One region of the Streptomyces sp. Ag82_O1-12 genome, then DNA from elsewhere that is predicted to be linked to it. Evidence: riboswitches for the same ligand, from Rfam matches in the RefSeq annotation. Region 1 holds a riboswitch; the other holds the start of a gene.
The links. Region 1 has a riboswitch for cobalamin ahead of QOL88_RS37095 (CbtB domain-containing protein). Riboswitches for the same ligand answer to the same signal wherever they lie in the genome.
Positions count from the first base shown of each region.

Region 2: another riboswitch for cobalamin. It lies ahead of QOL88_RS26305 (ribonucleoside-diphosphate reductase subunit alpha); the one in region 1 lies ahead of QOL88_RS37095 (CbtB domain-containing protein).

Region 1 is NZ_FXUW01000001.1:8,137,508-8,144,743, forward strand. It holds gene QOL88_RS37080 (MerR family transcriptional regulator) at 168-572, shown strand; gene QOL88_RS37085 (glycoside hydrolase family 43 protein) at 610-1,986, opposite strand; gene QOL88_RS37090 (glycoside hydrolase family 43 protein) at 2,056-3,426, opposite strand; cobalamin riboswitch at 3,604-3,749, shown strand; gene QOL88_RS37095 (CbtB domain-containing protein) at 3,787-4,008, shown strand; gene QOL88_RS37100 (CbtA family protein) at 4,029-4,790, shown strand; gene QOL88_RS37105 (histidine phosphatase family protein) at 4,833-5,423, opposite strand; gene QOL88_RS37110 (hypothetical protein) at 5,455-5,853, opposite strand; gene QOL88_RS37115 (MIP/aquaporin family protein) at 5,986-6,930, opposite strand; partial or broken gene QOL88_RS37120 (GTP cyclohydrolase I) at 7,219-7,236, shown strand, end outside.
Region 2 is NZ_FXUW01000001.1:5,697,669-5,704,904, forward strand. It holds gene QOL88_RS26305 (ribonucleoside-diphosphate reductase subunit alpha) at 1-1,655, opposite strand, end outside; cobalamin riboswitch at 1,780-1,906, opposite strand; gene mctP (monocarboxylate uptake permease MctP) at 2,052-3,680, opposite strand; gene QOL88_RS26315 (DUF3311 domain-containing protein) at 3,677-3,943, opposite strand; gene QOL88_RS26320 (GntR family transcriptional regulator) at 4,136-4,900, opposite strand; gene QOL88_RS26325 (extracellular solute-binding protein) at 5,213-6,493, shown strand; gene QOL88_RS26330 (carbohydrate ABC transporter permease) at 6,567-7,236, shown strand, end outside.

The DNA.
Region 1 (7,236 bases):
TTCGTCGGCCCCGGCACGGCGGACGGACCGGGGGCCCGCGTCCCGCACCACGGGAACGGGCGCGGCAGTCGGCCGGGCCGGTACCACGGCGACTCTACCCTAACGTTAGGGTAGAGATCGGCGTCGGCCGTCCGCGAGCGGCGGCGAGTGACGAGGAAGGCACCGGCGTGAGCACCGAGCACATGCAGATCGGCGAGGTCGCCGCCCGGACCGAGCTGTCGCTGCGCACGATCCGGCACTACGAGGAGACCGGGCTCGTCGTCCCCTCGGCCCGCTCCCGGGGCGGCTTCCGCCTCTACACGGAAGCCGACGTCGCCCGACTCATGGTCATCCGCCGCATGAAGCCGCTCGGCTTCACCCTCGACGAGATGCGCGCCCTCCTTCAGGCCACCGACCGCCTCGACTCGGGCGAGGAACTGACGCCCGGGGACCGCGAGGGGTTGGTGGACCGGGTGCGTGATTTCGAGCGGGCCGCGCAGCAGCGGGTCGAGGAGCTGCGCACCCGGTTGTCCCGGGCGGAGGAGTTCGCGGCCACCCTGGCGCAGCGCCTCGCCCGCTCTCCCCGTCTCTGACGCCCCACAAGGGGCCGGCCCACCGGCCCGGGCGGGCTCAGTAGCCGACGCGGAAGGTCGCGTCCTGCCGCTCGGTCGTCGTGGAGACCGGGTCGATGCGCAGGGCGTAGTCGGCGTGGCGGATGTAGCGGGTCGGGTTGTTGTGCGAGCGGAACGAGGACCAGTTCGCGTCCGCCAGGCCCGCCGTGCGGTGGAAGGTCGCGTCCGCGGCGAACGTCGACGTGCCGTCGTTGGCGTCGAGGCGCAGCTCGTAGTTGTAGTGCCGCAGGTAGTGGGTCGGGTGGCTGACGGACCGGAAGGAGACCCCGGAGCTGTCCGCGAGCCCCGGTACCAGGGTCCACAGGGAGTCCTTGTACGGCTCGATCGGGTACGTGTCGATACGGCCCAGATAGTTGGAGTGGCGGACGTATCGGGACGGGTAGTTGTAGGACTTGAGCCGGTTCCAGGCCGGTGCGCCCCACTTGGTGAGCAGGTTGCCGTACTCGGCCGAGGTGATCGCCGCGACGCCGCAGTGCTTGGAGTTGAGCGGCTGGGTGTAGGTCCTCTGGTCGAGGGCGGTCCAGGTGCCGGAGGCGAGGTCGGTGGTCTGCCAGGCGTAGAAGACGCCGTTGGGGGTGTAGGTGTCGCCCCACAGCCACCAGGTGCCGGATGTCAGCGACTTGACCAGGGTCGGTGCCTCGGTGCCGCCGTGCGCCACGCCGGTGCTGAACTCGGTGAAGCTGCCCGGGTTCAGGGTGGTGGATCTGGCGCCCACCAGCGTCTGGTTCTTCTTGAAGTAGAGGTAGTTGTAGCCGTTCACGCCGACGGCCATGTCGCCGTCGATGACGTCGTAGCCCGGGTCGAAGAACACCTGTGGGGCGGAGGCGGTCACGAAGTCGGTCGTGTAGTTCACCATGATCACGTTGTGGCCGCTGGAGTTGACCGAGGAGTAGATCACGGCGTACTGCCGCCGGCCCGCGTCCCAGAACGCCTCGGGGGCCCAGCTGTGGGTGGCCATGTCGTGCAGCTTCAGCCGCCGGTAGCCGGTGAAGGTGCGCAGGTCGGCCGAGTCCCAGACGTGGATGTACTGACTGTTGTAGTTCCAGTCGGTGCCCTTGAGGTCGGTGGCGAGCACCACGAAGGTGCCGTCCTGCTTGCGCATCAGGAACGGGTCGCGCAGCCCGAGCGCGCCCGCGGTCGGGGTGACCAGGGGGTTGTTCTGGTTGAGCGGTGTCCAGTTGAGCCCGTCGGGGCTGACGGCGAGGTGCAGGCCGTAGTCGGTGCCGTCGCCGAGCTTGGTCGACTCGGTGAAGTAGACCATGGCGTACGCCGAGTCGGCGGCGTGCGCGGTGCCGCCGCCGAGGGTCAGGGCGAGCGGCACGGCGGCGGTCATGCCGAGGAGACCGCGGCGGGAGAGGTGGGGGTTCGCGCTCATCTTGTTCTCCAAGGGGCGTATGGGGGGACACCGGACTGCCGCTCTGGCGGGCGGAGTTCGGAAGACCGTTCAGGAGGGGTCGGGATATGCGGCGCGCACCCGCGCCAGTTCCTCGGCGGTGACGGGCAGCACCGTTCCGTGCCGGGGCCGAGACGGAAGCGCGTGGTCGCCGGGCAGTGACCAGTGGGGTTCGGCGAGGCTGTCGGTGTGGAAGGGCAGGTAGCCGCGTCCGCCGGCCTCGTCCATGAAGACCCACCAGCCGTCACCGGTGTTGTCCTTGAAGACGGTGGGCCCCTCGACCCAGTCGGTTCCGACGCCGGTGCGGATGCAGTCGTCGACCGTTTCCCACCTGCGGGGTGTCGTACCGGGGGAGTCGACGGCGGTCAGACTGCGGGAGCGTTCCAGGACGACGTCGCGGGAGCACGATCCGACGACCTTGTCGTCCGTGGTGATGCGGTAGTACCAGTCGCCGTCCTTGGCCACGGTGGAGTCGATGACGCCGCCGCCCGGGTCGTTCCACACCTTCGGCTCGCTGAAGGTGCGGAAGTCCCTGGTGGTGGCGTACATCATGCGCGGGTAGGTGCTGCCGGTGTGCTCGGTGTCGTCCGCCGCGTAGAGGTTGGACGCCCAGTAGACGACGTACGCGCCCAGCTTCGGGTCCCAGGTGGCCTCCGGCGCCCAGGTCATGCCGGCGCGGTCGCCGGAGACCTTCACGTGGCGCTGTCCGGACCAGTGCACGAGGTCGGTGGACTCCCAGATCTCCAGGTACTTGCTGCCGAAGCGCATCGCCTGGCTCCAGCCCTTGCCGCCGTTGATCTTCAGGTCGGTTGCGATCAGGTAAAACTTGTCGCCCTCGGGGGAGCGGACGATGAACGGGTCGCGCACGCCCTTCTCGCCGAGGTCCGAGGTGAGCACCGGCTTGTTGCCGTTCAGGTCGTCCCAGTGGAGGGGGTCGTTGCCGCGGGAGGCGCCGAAGTACACCTGCTCCCCGTCGGAGTAGCGCTCGCCCGCGAAGTAGGCGAAGAAGTAGCCCTCCAGGGGCTTTCGCTCCGGCAGAGCGCGGACCGTGACGTCGAAACGCCGCTTGACCTGCTGGTGATCGAGCCGGACCGTGGCCGTCAGCGTGACGTGAGCGGGAGGCCGGCCGTGGGCGGGGCGGTTGACCTCGCCGGTCGGTGTGACGGTCCGGGGGCGGTCGGACGCCCACCGCACCTTCGCACCGTACAGGGATGTGGTGGGCAGACTGAGGTGGCCGCGTACGTCGTCGGCGTCCCACACGGTCAACGCGGCGGCGGCTTCCGTGAGTTGGGGTCCGGCGGTCGGCGCGGGCACTGCCCGGGCGGGCAGCAGGGAGCAGGCCGACGCGGCGACGGCGAGCGGGATCACCAGGTGTCGGGGCAGGCGCGGGGCGGGGCGGGGCGAAGCAGGCAGGAAAGGCATGGGCGGCTCGTCCTTCTGGGCTTCGGGAGTGAGCTGTCCTTCACCGCACTCGATCGATATGTCGAACGACGTTCGTGGTGCCGGATGGGAACGTAGGGGCCGCGCAGCATCACCGTCAATACTCGTGCGCGGGTAAGCGTTCGGTGAGAGCACGCCCCGCCCCACCGCCGGGCATTGGCCATGTACGGGTCGACGGGTACCGTCAGGGCGAATCGACGACGCCAGAACGGAAGCCGGTGGGAATCCGGCACGGTCGCGCCACTGTGTGCCCCCTCGACACGAGAGGGAGCGAGTCAGACCCGTAGCCGTCGTCCAGTGCACCACCGACAGGGGACGCGAGCTCCCCGAGGAGGACCTGCCATGGCGCAGCATGTCGCCCAGCCGTCCGCTTCCACCCCCGCCCTCCCCGCCAAGCTGCCGATCGGCGCGATCGCTCCCTGGGCGTTCTTCTTCGGCATCCTGATGCTGGTCCTGCTCTACTTCGTCGGCGCCGAGCAGGGCGCCACCTCCGTCACCTCCGGCGAGGACGTCCACGAGTGGGTGCACGACGCCCGCCACCTGCTCGGCTTCCCCTGCCACTGACGCCGGGGAGCCACACCCTCATGAACTCCACCACCGTGAGAAACCTGCTCGTGCGGGGCATGCTCGCCGGTCTCGCCGCCGGTGTACTCGCCCTGGCCGCCGCCTACTTCCTCGGCGAACCGGATGTCGACAAGGCGATCGGCTTCGAGGAGGCCCACGCCCCCGCCCACGGGCACGAGGTCGAACTCGTCTCCCGTGGCCTGCAGTCCACCGCCGGCCTGGCCACCGGCGTCCTCGTCTACGGCGTCGCCTTCGGCGGCATCGCCGCTCTGGCCTACTGTTTCGCGCTCGGCCGCGTGGGCCGCTTCAGCCCCCGGGCCACCGCGCTGCTGCTGTCCGGCAGCGCCCTGCTCGCCGTCTACGTCGTGCCGTTCCTGAAGTACCCCGCCAACCCCCCGGCCGTCGGCAACCCCGACACCATCGGCAAGCGGACCACCCTGTACTTCCTCATGATGCTGCTCGGCGTCCTCCTGGCGATCGCCGCCACCGTCCTCGGCCGGCGCCTCGCGCCGGGCCTGGGCACCTGGTGGGCCACGGTCGTCGCGCTGGCCGCGTTCGCCCTCGCGGTCGGGACCGCCTACGCGTTCCTGCCGGCCGTCAACGAGGTACCGGCCGACTTCCCGGCCGCCGTGCTGTGGCGGTTCCGCCTCTCCGCGCTGGCCGTACAGACCACTCTCTGGGCCGGATTCGGCCTGCTCTTCGGCGAGTTGGCCGAGCGGCTGCTGAACCCCGGACCCGAGACGGCCGCCGCCACGGCCCGGCCGGTCGCCGCTCCCCACTGACCCGCCCGAACCGCCTCGCCCCGGTGATCCAAACGACAGGCCCTACAACCCGGCGCCGGCTCCCGGCGCGTCCAGCGGCCGCCCGAGCCGCACATTCCAGCGCCCGGCCCGCCCGCTGAGCTCCGTCGCGGTCAGCGGTGCCACGTCCAGCCGCCAGAAACCCGACGCCGACAGGCCCACCGCATGGACCACGGCCGCCCGCACGACGTCCGGCTCGACCACGGCGAGCGTGCGTCCGTCCGTCTCGCGCAGGGCGTCCAGCCAGTGGCCGACGCGCGCGCACGCGTCCCGCACCGACTCCCCGCCGTGGGGTGCGCAGGAGGGATCGGTCAGCCACCGCCCCACGGCCTCCGGTTCCGCGACGGCCACCTCGTCGAGGGTCCGGCCGCGCCAGCGCCCCACCTCCAGACCCGCGAGCTCCGCCGCCTCGGTCCCCTCAAGCCCGAGCGCTCCGGCGGTCTCCCGGCAGCGCATGCCGGGGGAGACGACCATCCGGGTGGCCGGGGGCAGCGACCCGGCCACCGCCGAGGCACGTGCCCGTCCGTCCGCGTCGAGGGTGCCCCCGTCGTCGAAGCGTGCCTGCCGCAGCGACTGGTTCATCGCCGGCGAGATGAGGACGACGCGGCTGGTCACCTGACCGCGCGCCTCCTGCCCGACACCTCAGTCACGCGCCGGGCCGGCTCTGGATCCGCATGCCGGGGCGGCGGCGGTGAACCGTCACGTACGACAGGCCGCTCTCGCCGGCCCGCACGCTGCGGACGCTGCCGTGCGGCAGCCAGACGAGGCTGCCGGACTCCACCGCGCACGGCCCGGCGGCCGAGCCGAGCACGCCGTCGCCGTCGACGACGAGCAGGAGGACGTCCAGGTCGGGTTCGGCGTGGGCGTCGATGGACCCCTGGGGCGGGACGCGGACGAGATTGGCGTCCAGTTGCCGTCCGGGCTCGGCCAGTCGCCACAGGGCGCCGGTCGATTCCGCGCCGGCCGCGACGAGTGAGCCGGTGTTGCCCAGGATCCGCGGAAGGGGAGCGTCGGCCGCGCCGGGGATCTCCTCCGGGTCAGTCATGGATCGCGCCACCATCCGATACGGGCCTGCCCTGGGCCGGTTCACCTGTCCGGCAGGCGATCCGCACCGCTCACGGCCGGACGCCCAGAGGAATCTAGCATCGGCCCGGGTCCCGCCCGTGGCCGATACCGTTCACTCCTCGTCGGACGTGGTGGGCCGAGTCCGGCCGGGCTCGGGCGCCTCGCCCTGCAGCGCACGGGCGTGCAGCACGTCGCCGATGAACAGGTCGTAGATCAGCACGCCGATCACACCGCCGACGAGCGGCCCGACGATCGGGATCCACCAGTAGTCGCTGAACGCGTCGGCCAGGCTGCCGGGAAACGCCAGTCCGTCCCATCCCGCCATCCAGGTGAACAGGCGCGGGCCGAGGTCGCGGGCCGGGTTGATGGCGTATCCCGCGTTCGCGCCGTAGGACATGCCGATGGCCGCCACGACGAAGCCGATCACCAGCGGGCCGAGGTTCGCCTTCACGGCCGTGTTGCGCAGGTCGATGATCGCCACCACCAGCATGACCAGGAAGGCGGTGCCGACGATCTGGTCGAGCAGCGGGCCCCAGACGCCGCCGTTGAAGTACGGCGCCGGGAAGGTGGCGAAGATCGAGAACGAGGCGAGGGTCTTCCCGTTGGTCTTCGGCCCCTTGAAGGCGTCGTCGAAGGCGTTGATGGCGTCGTGGTACACGGCGTAGACCAGCGCGGCGCCGGCCAGGGCGCCGAGCACCTGGGAGACCCAGTAGGGCACGACCTTGACCCAGGGGAACTTGCGGCGGACGGCGAAGGCCAGGGTGACCGCCGGGTTGATGTGCGCTCCGCTGACGCCACCGGCCACGTAGATGCCGAGGATCACGGCCATGCACCAGCCCCAGGTGATCAGGAGCCAGTCCCCGGCGCCGAGGAAGAAGATGGTGGGTCCCTCGGTGCGGCCCGAGCCGGGCAGCGCCGCCACCGTCATGGCCACGACGCCGCATCCGAAGGAGATGAGGACGAAGGTCCCGAGGAACTCCGCCAGGCACTCGCCCGCCAGGCCTGCGCGACGTCTGAGCCTCGAGGGTTTCACCAGAGGCTTGATCTCCACTGCCATGTGATTTCTCCCTGGGTTCGTTGATGTGCCGCCTGACGCGCGGTAATCACGTGGTAACCCGGCGCGTGGGGCGCGGCAACCGCAGGAGAATCTCGGGTGGCTCGCTCACCTGCCCCGCCGGACGAGCGGGCGGCGGGGTGGGCGGCTCGTCGAAGAGGTCAGCGGCCCCGGGGTGTGTCGTCGGCGGACTCGCTGTCGCCGGAGCCCAGCCGGACGCAGCATTCCCCGGGCTCCGGGGCCAGCGCCGCGCGGACACCGTTGACCTCCAGGCCGTCGAGGTAACCGCGGACCAAGCAGGTCGCCGAC
Region 2 (7,236 bases), 2.4 Mb from region 1:
AGGTCGGCGGAGGCCTCGTACGCGGCCAGCATGATCCGCTCGGCGATGCGGGTGGACAGCGCCTTGGCCTCGGGCGAGTCGAAGGGCAGGCGCAGCTTGAAGAAGACGTCCTGGAGGCCCATCGCGCCGAGGCCGACCGGGCGCCAGCGGGCGTTGGAGCGGCCCGCCTGCTCGGTCGGGTAGAAGTTGATGTCGACGACCCGGTCGAGGAAGGTCACGGCCGTGCGGACGGTCTCGTCCAGCCGCTCCCAGTCCAGGTCGCCGGTCGAGGTGTCGACAAAGGAACTCAGGTTGACCGAGCCCAGGTTGCAGACCGCCGTCTCCCCGTCGCTGGTGACCTCCAGGATCTCCGTGCAGAGGTTGGAGGAGTGGACGACGTGGCCCGGCTCGGCCGTCTGGTTGGCGGTGCGGTTGGCGGCGTCCTTGAAGGTCATCCAGCCGTTGCCGGTCTGCGCGAGGGTGCGCATCATGCGGCCGTACAGCTCACGGGCGGGCAGGGTCTTCCTCGCCAGGCCCTTCGCCTCGGCCGCCCGGTACGCGGCGTCGAACTCCTCGCCCCACAGGTCGACCAGCTCGGGCACGTCCGAAGGGGAGAACAGCGACCACTGCGCGTCGGCGTTCACGCGCCGCATGAACTCGTCCGGCACCCAGTGCGCCAGGTTCAGGTTGTGCGTGCGGCGGGCGTCCTCGCCGGTGTTGTCGCGCAGCTCCAGGAACTCCTCGATGTCGGAGTGCCAGGTCTCCAGATAGACCGCGGCGGCGCCCTTGCGGCGGCCGCCCTGGTTCACCGCGGCGACCGAGGCGTCGAGGGTCTTCAGGAACGGGACGATGCCGTTGGAGTGCCCGTTGGTGCCGCGGATCAGCGAACCGCGGGCGCGGATGCGGGAGTAGGCGACTCCGATGCCCCCGGCGTGCTTCGACAGCCGGGCCACCTGGTGGTACCGGTCGTAGATGGAGTCCAGCTCGTCCTTGGGGGAGTCGAGGAGGTAGCAGGACGACATCTGCGGGTGCCGGGTGCCCGAGTTGAAGAGGGTGGGGGAGGAGGGGAGGTAGTCCAGGCGGCTCATGAGGCTGTAGAGAGCCGCGACCTCGTCCAGCGCGCGTGTGGTGTCGTCCTCGGCGAGGCCGCTCGCCACCCGCAGCATGAAGTGCTGGGGCGTCTCGACGACCTTGCGGGTGATCGGGTGCCGGAGCAGGTAGCGGCTGTGCAGCGTGCGCAGGCCGAAGTAGCCGAAGCGGTCGTCGGCGCCGGTGTCGATCAGGGCGTCGAGCCGGGCCGCGTGCAGCCGGACGAACTCGGCGGTGCGGTCGGCGATGAGGCCCTCGCCGTGGCCCACCGCCACGGACTCGGTGAAGGACGTGACGCCCTGCGAGGCGGCCTCCTCGCGGATGCCGATGGTCAGCAGCCGGGCGGCCAGCCGGGAGTAGGCGGGGTCCTCGGAGATCAGACCGGCCGCGGCCTCCGTCGCCAGCTCCCGCAACTCCGCTTCGTCCGCGGCGGCGGACCGGCCGCGCAGCGCGGCGGCGGCGACCCGGCCGGGGTCGGCGTCGGGGAGGTCGGCGGTCAGCTCGGTCAGGATCCGCAGCAGCGCGGTACCGGGAGCGTCGTGCTCCTCCTCGGCGGCTGAGACCGGTTCGGCTGGCGCGATGGTCACGTGGGGCTCTCCCTCGCTCGGCACGGGGGCCTCGTCGAGGGCAGGCGGCAGCACACGAGCGCACGCGGCGTCGCGTCCACCGGCCCATTCCACGAGGCCCGGACGTCAGGGCACACCGGCCGGGTGGCCGGGTGCGCTGTCGACAGGTCCTCGGACTGAATCCCATGCGCCTATATGGGCATGGGTACACCGTTGCGGGACAGTTCCGGATTCACACCGGATTCCCCTGCGGCGACAGCGAGCATGAGCATACATCTTGTGCCGGGCTCGGTCGGCACCCCCAGATGTTGTGTCGCGGTGGTGTCGGAGCGTCAGCTCTACGTGACAGCGGGCCGCCGTGACGCTTGGTCACGACGGCCCGCTGCGGGGTGTTCGCTGTGGGTCGAAACCCTGGAATCAGTGCGCGGATCCGGCGGTCGCAGGCGGAAGCTCCACCTGGACCCCGGGGTCGCCCGCGTCCGCCGTGTAGTCCTCCGGCTTGGTCTCGTCGATGCCGTCGGGGGCCTTCAGGGCCTTCAGGACGAAGGTCAGGACCACCGTCACCACCACGTTCAGCACGAACGCAGTGAGGCCGATGTAGCCGATCTCGCCGATGCCCGGGATCTCCTTCGCGGAGCCGCCGAAGTGCTTCTGCGTCGGGGAGGCGACGCCGTACGCGGCGACGGTGCCGTAGATCATGCCGACCGCCCAGCCCGCGAGCAGCGCCCAGCGGTGGAACCAGCGGGTGAACAGGCCGCCGACCAGGGCCGGGAAGGTCTGCAGGATCCAGATACCGCCCAGGAGCTGGAAGTTGATGGCGACCGTCTTGTCCATGGTGAGGACGAAGGCCAGCGCGCCGACCTTCACCAGCAGGGAGACCAGCTTGGAGACCTTGGTCTCCTGCGCCGGAGTGGCGTCCGGCTTGATGAAGTCCTTGTAGATGTTGCGGGTGAAGAGATTCGCGGCCGCGATGGACATGATGGCCGCGGGCACCAGCGCGCCGATGCCGATCGCCGCGAACGCCACGCCCGCGAACCAGTCCGGGAACATCGTCTCGAACAGCTGCGGAATCGCAAGCTGCCCGTTCTGCACCTTGATGCCGGCCGCGATCGCCATGAACCCGAGCAGCGCCAGCAGCCCCAGCATCAGCGAGTACAGCGGCAGGATCGTGGTGTTGCGGCGGATCACCTCACGGCTCTTCGAGGACAGCGTCGCCGTGATCGAGTGCGGGTACATGAACAGCGCCAGGGCGGAGCCCAACGCCAGCGTGGCGTACGTCCACTGGCCCGGCTCGGCCGGTGTCAGCGCACCGCGCGGCGCGCCCGTCGCCGGGTTGGTCTGGCTGTACGCCTCAGTGGCCTTGGCGAAGATGTCGTCGAAGCCGCCCAGCTTGATCGGGATGTAGATGATCGCCACCGCGATGACGATGTAGATCAGCGTGTCCTTCACGAACGCGATGAGCGCGGGGGCCCGCAGACCCGAGGAGTACGTGTACGCCGCCAGCACGCCGAACGCGATCAGCAGCGGCAGGTCCTTGATGAACCAGTTGGTGTTCTCACCGCCGCCGACGCCCATCACGTCCAGCACGGCCTGGATGCCGACCAGCTGGAGCGCGATGTACGGCATCGTCGCCAGGATGCCGGTCACGGCCACCGCCAGCGACAGGCCCTTCGAGCCGAAGCGGCCGCGCACGAAGTCGGACGTCGTGACATAGCCGTGCTTGTGGGACACCGACCACAGGCGGGGCAGGAAGGTGAAGATCAGCGGGTAGACCAGGATCGTGTACGGCACGGCGAAGAAGCCGGCCGCGCCCGCCGCGTAGATCGCCGCCGGGACGGCGACGAAGGTGTACGCCGTGTACAGGTCGCCGCCGAGCAGGAACCAGGTGATCCAGGTGCCGAACGAGCGGCCGCCCAGGCCCCATTCGTCCAGGCTCTGCTCGTTCTCGGCCTTGCGCCAGCGCGCGGCCAGGAAGCCCATGACCGTCACGGCCAGGAAGAAGAAGATGAAGACGCCGAGCGCGACGCCGTTCACGCCGTCCTTCACCGCGACGCACCGCCCTTCGCGGCCGAGCGGGCGCGCTGGTCGCGCTGCCACAGCTTGTAGGCGGTCATCGTCAGGGCGGTGGAGATGAGCACCCACGCCATCTGGTACCAGTAGAAGAACGGGATCCCGATGAAGGCCGGGTCGGTCTTGGCGTACGAGCCGACCCACAGCATGGCCACGAACGGCGCTATGAGGCAGACGGCGATGACGACGCGCATGGGCGTCACCACCGGCCCTCCACTGGCTTCTGGGGCTTGCGACATCAGGCGGCTCCGTCCCCTTGGTGATCACCTGTGTAATGCGCAGGCAATCTAGGTCAGGGCGTGCCCATAGCGGAACCCCTCGTCCGCAATGCGGTACCCAACCGAAATCAGGCCTCAGCAGTGACGGAAGCGGGCGCGGGTGCCCCTGGGGGCTGTCGTGTGGATCATGCCGACGTCGCGGGGCGGCAGCCCCTAGTCGGCGGGCCGCTTCAGCCGCGCCACGAACTTGTACCGGTCGCCCCGGTAGACCGACCGCACCCACTCCACAGGCTGGCCGCCCCGGTCCAGCGAGTGCCGGGAGAGCATCAGCATCGGCAGCCCCACGTCCGTGCCGAGCAGACCGGCCTCGCGCGGGGTGGCCAGGGACGTCTCGATGGTCTCCTCGGCCTCCGCGAGATGGACGTCGTAGACCTCCGCCAGCGCCGTGTAGAGGGACGTGTACTTCACCAGCGAGCGCCGCAGCGCCGGGAAGCGCTTCGCGCTGAGGTGCGTGGTCTCGATGGCCATCGGCTCGCCGTTGGCCATGCGCAGCCGCTCGATGCGCAGTACGCGTCCGCCGGGCGTGATGTCGAGCAGGCCGGCCAAGCGGTCGTCGGCGGTGATGTAGCCGATGTCCAGCAGTTGTGAGGTGGGCTCGAGGCCCTGGGCCCGCATGTCCTCGGTGTACGAGGTCAGTTGCAGCGCCTGCGAGACCTTGGGCTTGGCGACGAACGTGCCCTTGCCCTGGATGCGCTCCAGCCGGCCCTCGACGACCAGTTCCTGGAGCGCCTGGCGCACGGTGGTGCGCGAGGTGTCGAACTCCGCCGCCAGGGTGCGCTCGGGCGGGACCGGCGTGCCGGGCGCCTGGGTCTCCGTCATGTCGAGCAGGTGCTTCTTCAGGCGGTAGTACTTGGGCACGCGCGCGGTCCGGACGGGCACCCCGTTCTCGTTCTCCGCACTGCTGACGTCGGTGCTCATGCTCCGCCTTCCCGGCTGGGTCTGCCGACACGATCCCACTTGTATACCGTCGGCGCCTCTTTTGGTCTAGTCCACCAATCACTGTGGTCTACCCGCAGTATGCCGGGTCCGTCGGGGTTTTCGCTGGCTTCTTACTTAAAGGTTCCTGCATATGTAGGTCGCATAACAGCTGGTCAGGGCTGTAGTACGACCCTTGACAGGCCTTCTGGTCTGGTCCAAGCTCCCCGTACTGGTCTACACCATTGGTCCAGGCCCGGCCCCACGTTCACTGCGGGGAGCCAGGGGGGTTGTGGGATCCCTGAGGAGGGTGGCGTGAAGCGCAAGCTGACAGCCGCGATCGGTATCGCGGGCATGATGGTCTCCATCGCGGCGTGCGGCGGCGAGGGCGGCGGGGGTTCCGACAAGGGCGCGGACGCCAAGGAGCTGACCGTCTGGCTCACCGTCGACGCGCAGAACAACTGGCCGGAGCTGGTGAAGGCCGCCGACGCCGCGGTGAAGAAGAAGCACCCCGGCGTCAAGATCAACCACGAGTACTACGGCTGGCCCGACAAGAACGCCAAGCTCGACGCCGTCCTCGCCACGGACAAGGCCCCCGACGTGGTCGAGATGGGCAACACCGAGATGCTCGGCTACATGGTCAAGGGCGCCTTCGCCCCTCTCGACCAGGCCGAGTTCGACCACTCCGACGCCTGGCTGGACGGCCTCAAGGCCTCCGTCACCTACGAGGGCAAGGCCTACGGCGTCCCGTACTACGCCGGTGGCCGCGTCGCCAACTGGCGCAAGGACGTGGCGGCTTCCGTCGGGGTGAAGTCGACGCCCAAGACGTACAAGGAGCTCACCGCCGCCCTGGACAAGATCCAGAAGAAGCAGGGCGACAAGTACAACGCCTGGTACCAGCCCACCCGCGACTGGTACGCGGCCATGTCCTTCGTCTACGACGCCGGCGGCGCCATCGCCACCGAGTCCGGCGGCCAGTGGAAGGCCTCCCTCTCCTCGCCCGAGTCCCTCAAGGGCCTCACCGAGTTCAAGAACGTCGTCGACTCGTACATGCACGGCGACAAGACCAAGGACGAGTCCGACCGTTACATCGTCTACGGCCAGGGCAAGACCGCCATGATCTTCGCCGCCGCCTGGGAGGGCGCCACCGCCGAGGACCCCAAGAACGACAAGACCGGCAAGCTCAAGGGCAACCTCGAGAACTTCGTGATGCCCGGCCCCTCCGGCAAGAACATGCCCGTCTTCCTGGGCGGCTCCGACCTCGCCGTGCCGGTGAAGTCCGACGCGCAGGCCCTGGCCGCCGAGTGGATCAACGCGCTCACCGGCTCCTCCGGGCAGAAGGGCCTGATGGCCAAGGGCAACCTGCCCAACAACAAGACCGACCTCGCGACGCTCAAGAACGACCCGAAGACGGCGGTCCCCGCCACCGCGGCCGAGTCCAACTGGTTCGTCCCGATGGCCCCCGGCTGGGGCCAGGTCGAGAAGGCGCAGATCCTTCAGACCATGCTGCAGAGCATCGGCACCGGCAAGAAGTCCGTCGAGGCCGCCGCCAAGGACGCGGACGCCGCGATCGACAAGGTCATCAACACCAAGTGACCTGCGCGCGGGGCTCCCTGGCCTGCGGAGCCCCGCCGCCGTCAAGACCTGAGGGACCGCCGAGGAGCGCGCGATGAGTGCCGCAGACACCACCACCCCCGCCAAGGTGCCGCCACCGCGGCAGGCACCACCGCCGCCCCCGAAGGACCGGCGGCCCCGCGGGCAGCGCACGTCGGGCGGGGCCTTGGCCCCCTGGCTGCTGCTCGCGCCCTGCCTGCTGATCCTCGCCCTGGTCATGGGCTATCCGCTGGCCCGCCTGGTCACCCTGTCCTTCCAGAAGTTCGGCCAGTCCCAGCTGTGGGGCTTCCAGCCGGCCGAGACGGTCGGGTTCGACAACTTCGCCAAGGTGCTGGGCGACGGCGAGTTCTGGGCCGTCGTCCTGCGCACGGTCGTCTTCGCCGCCGGCGCCGTCGTCTTCACGATGGTGATCGGCATGGCCCTCGCCCTGCTGCTCCAGCGGGTGTCCGGCTGGCTGAAGATGCTCATCAACATCGTGCTGGTGGCCAGCTGGGGCATGCCGGTGATCGTCGCCACCACGGTCTTCAAGTGGCTCTTCGACTCCGACTACGGCGTCTTCAACGCGCTGCTCAGCAAGCTGCCCGGCGTCGAGATGATCGGCCACAACTGGTTCGCGAGCGGCCCCGAGGGACTGGCCGTGATCATGCTGCTGGTGATCTGGGGAGCCGTGCCGTTCGTGGTGATCACCCTCAGCGCCGGTCTCACCCAGGTCCCCAAGGAGCTGG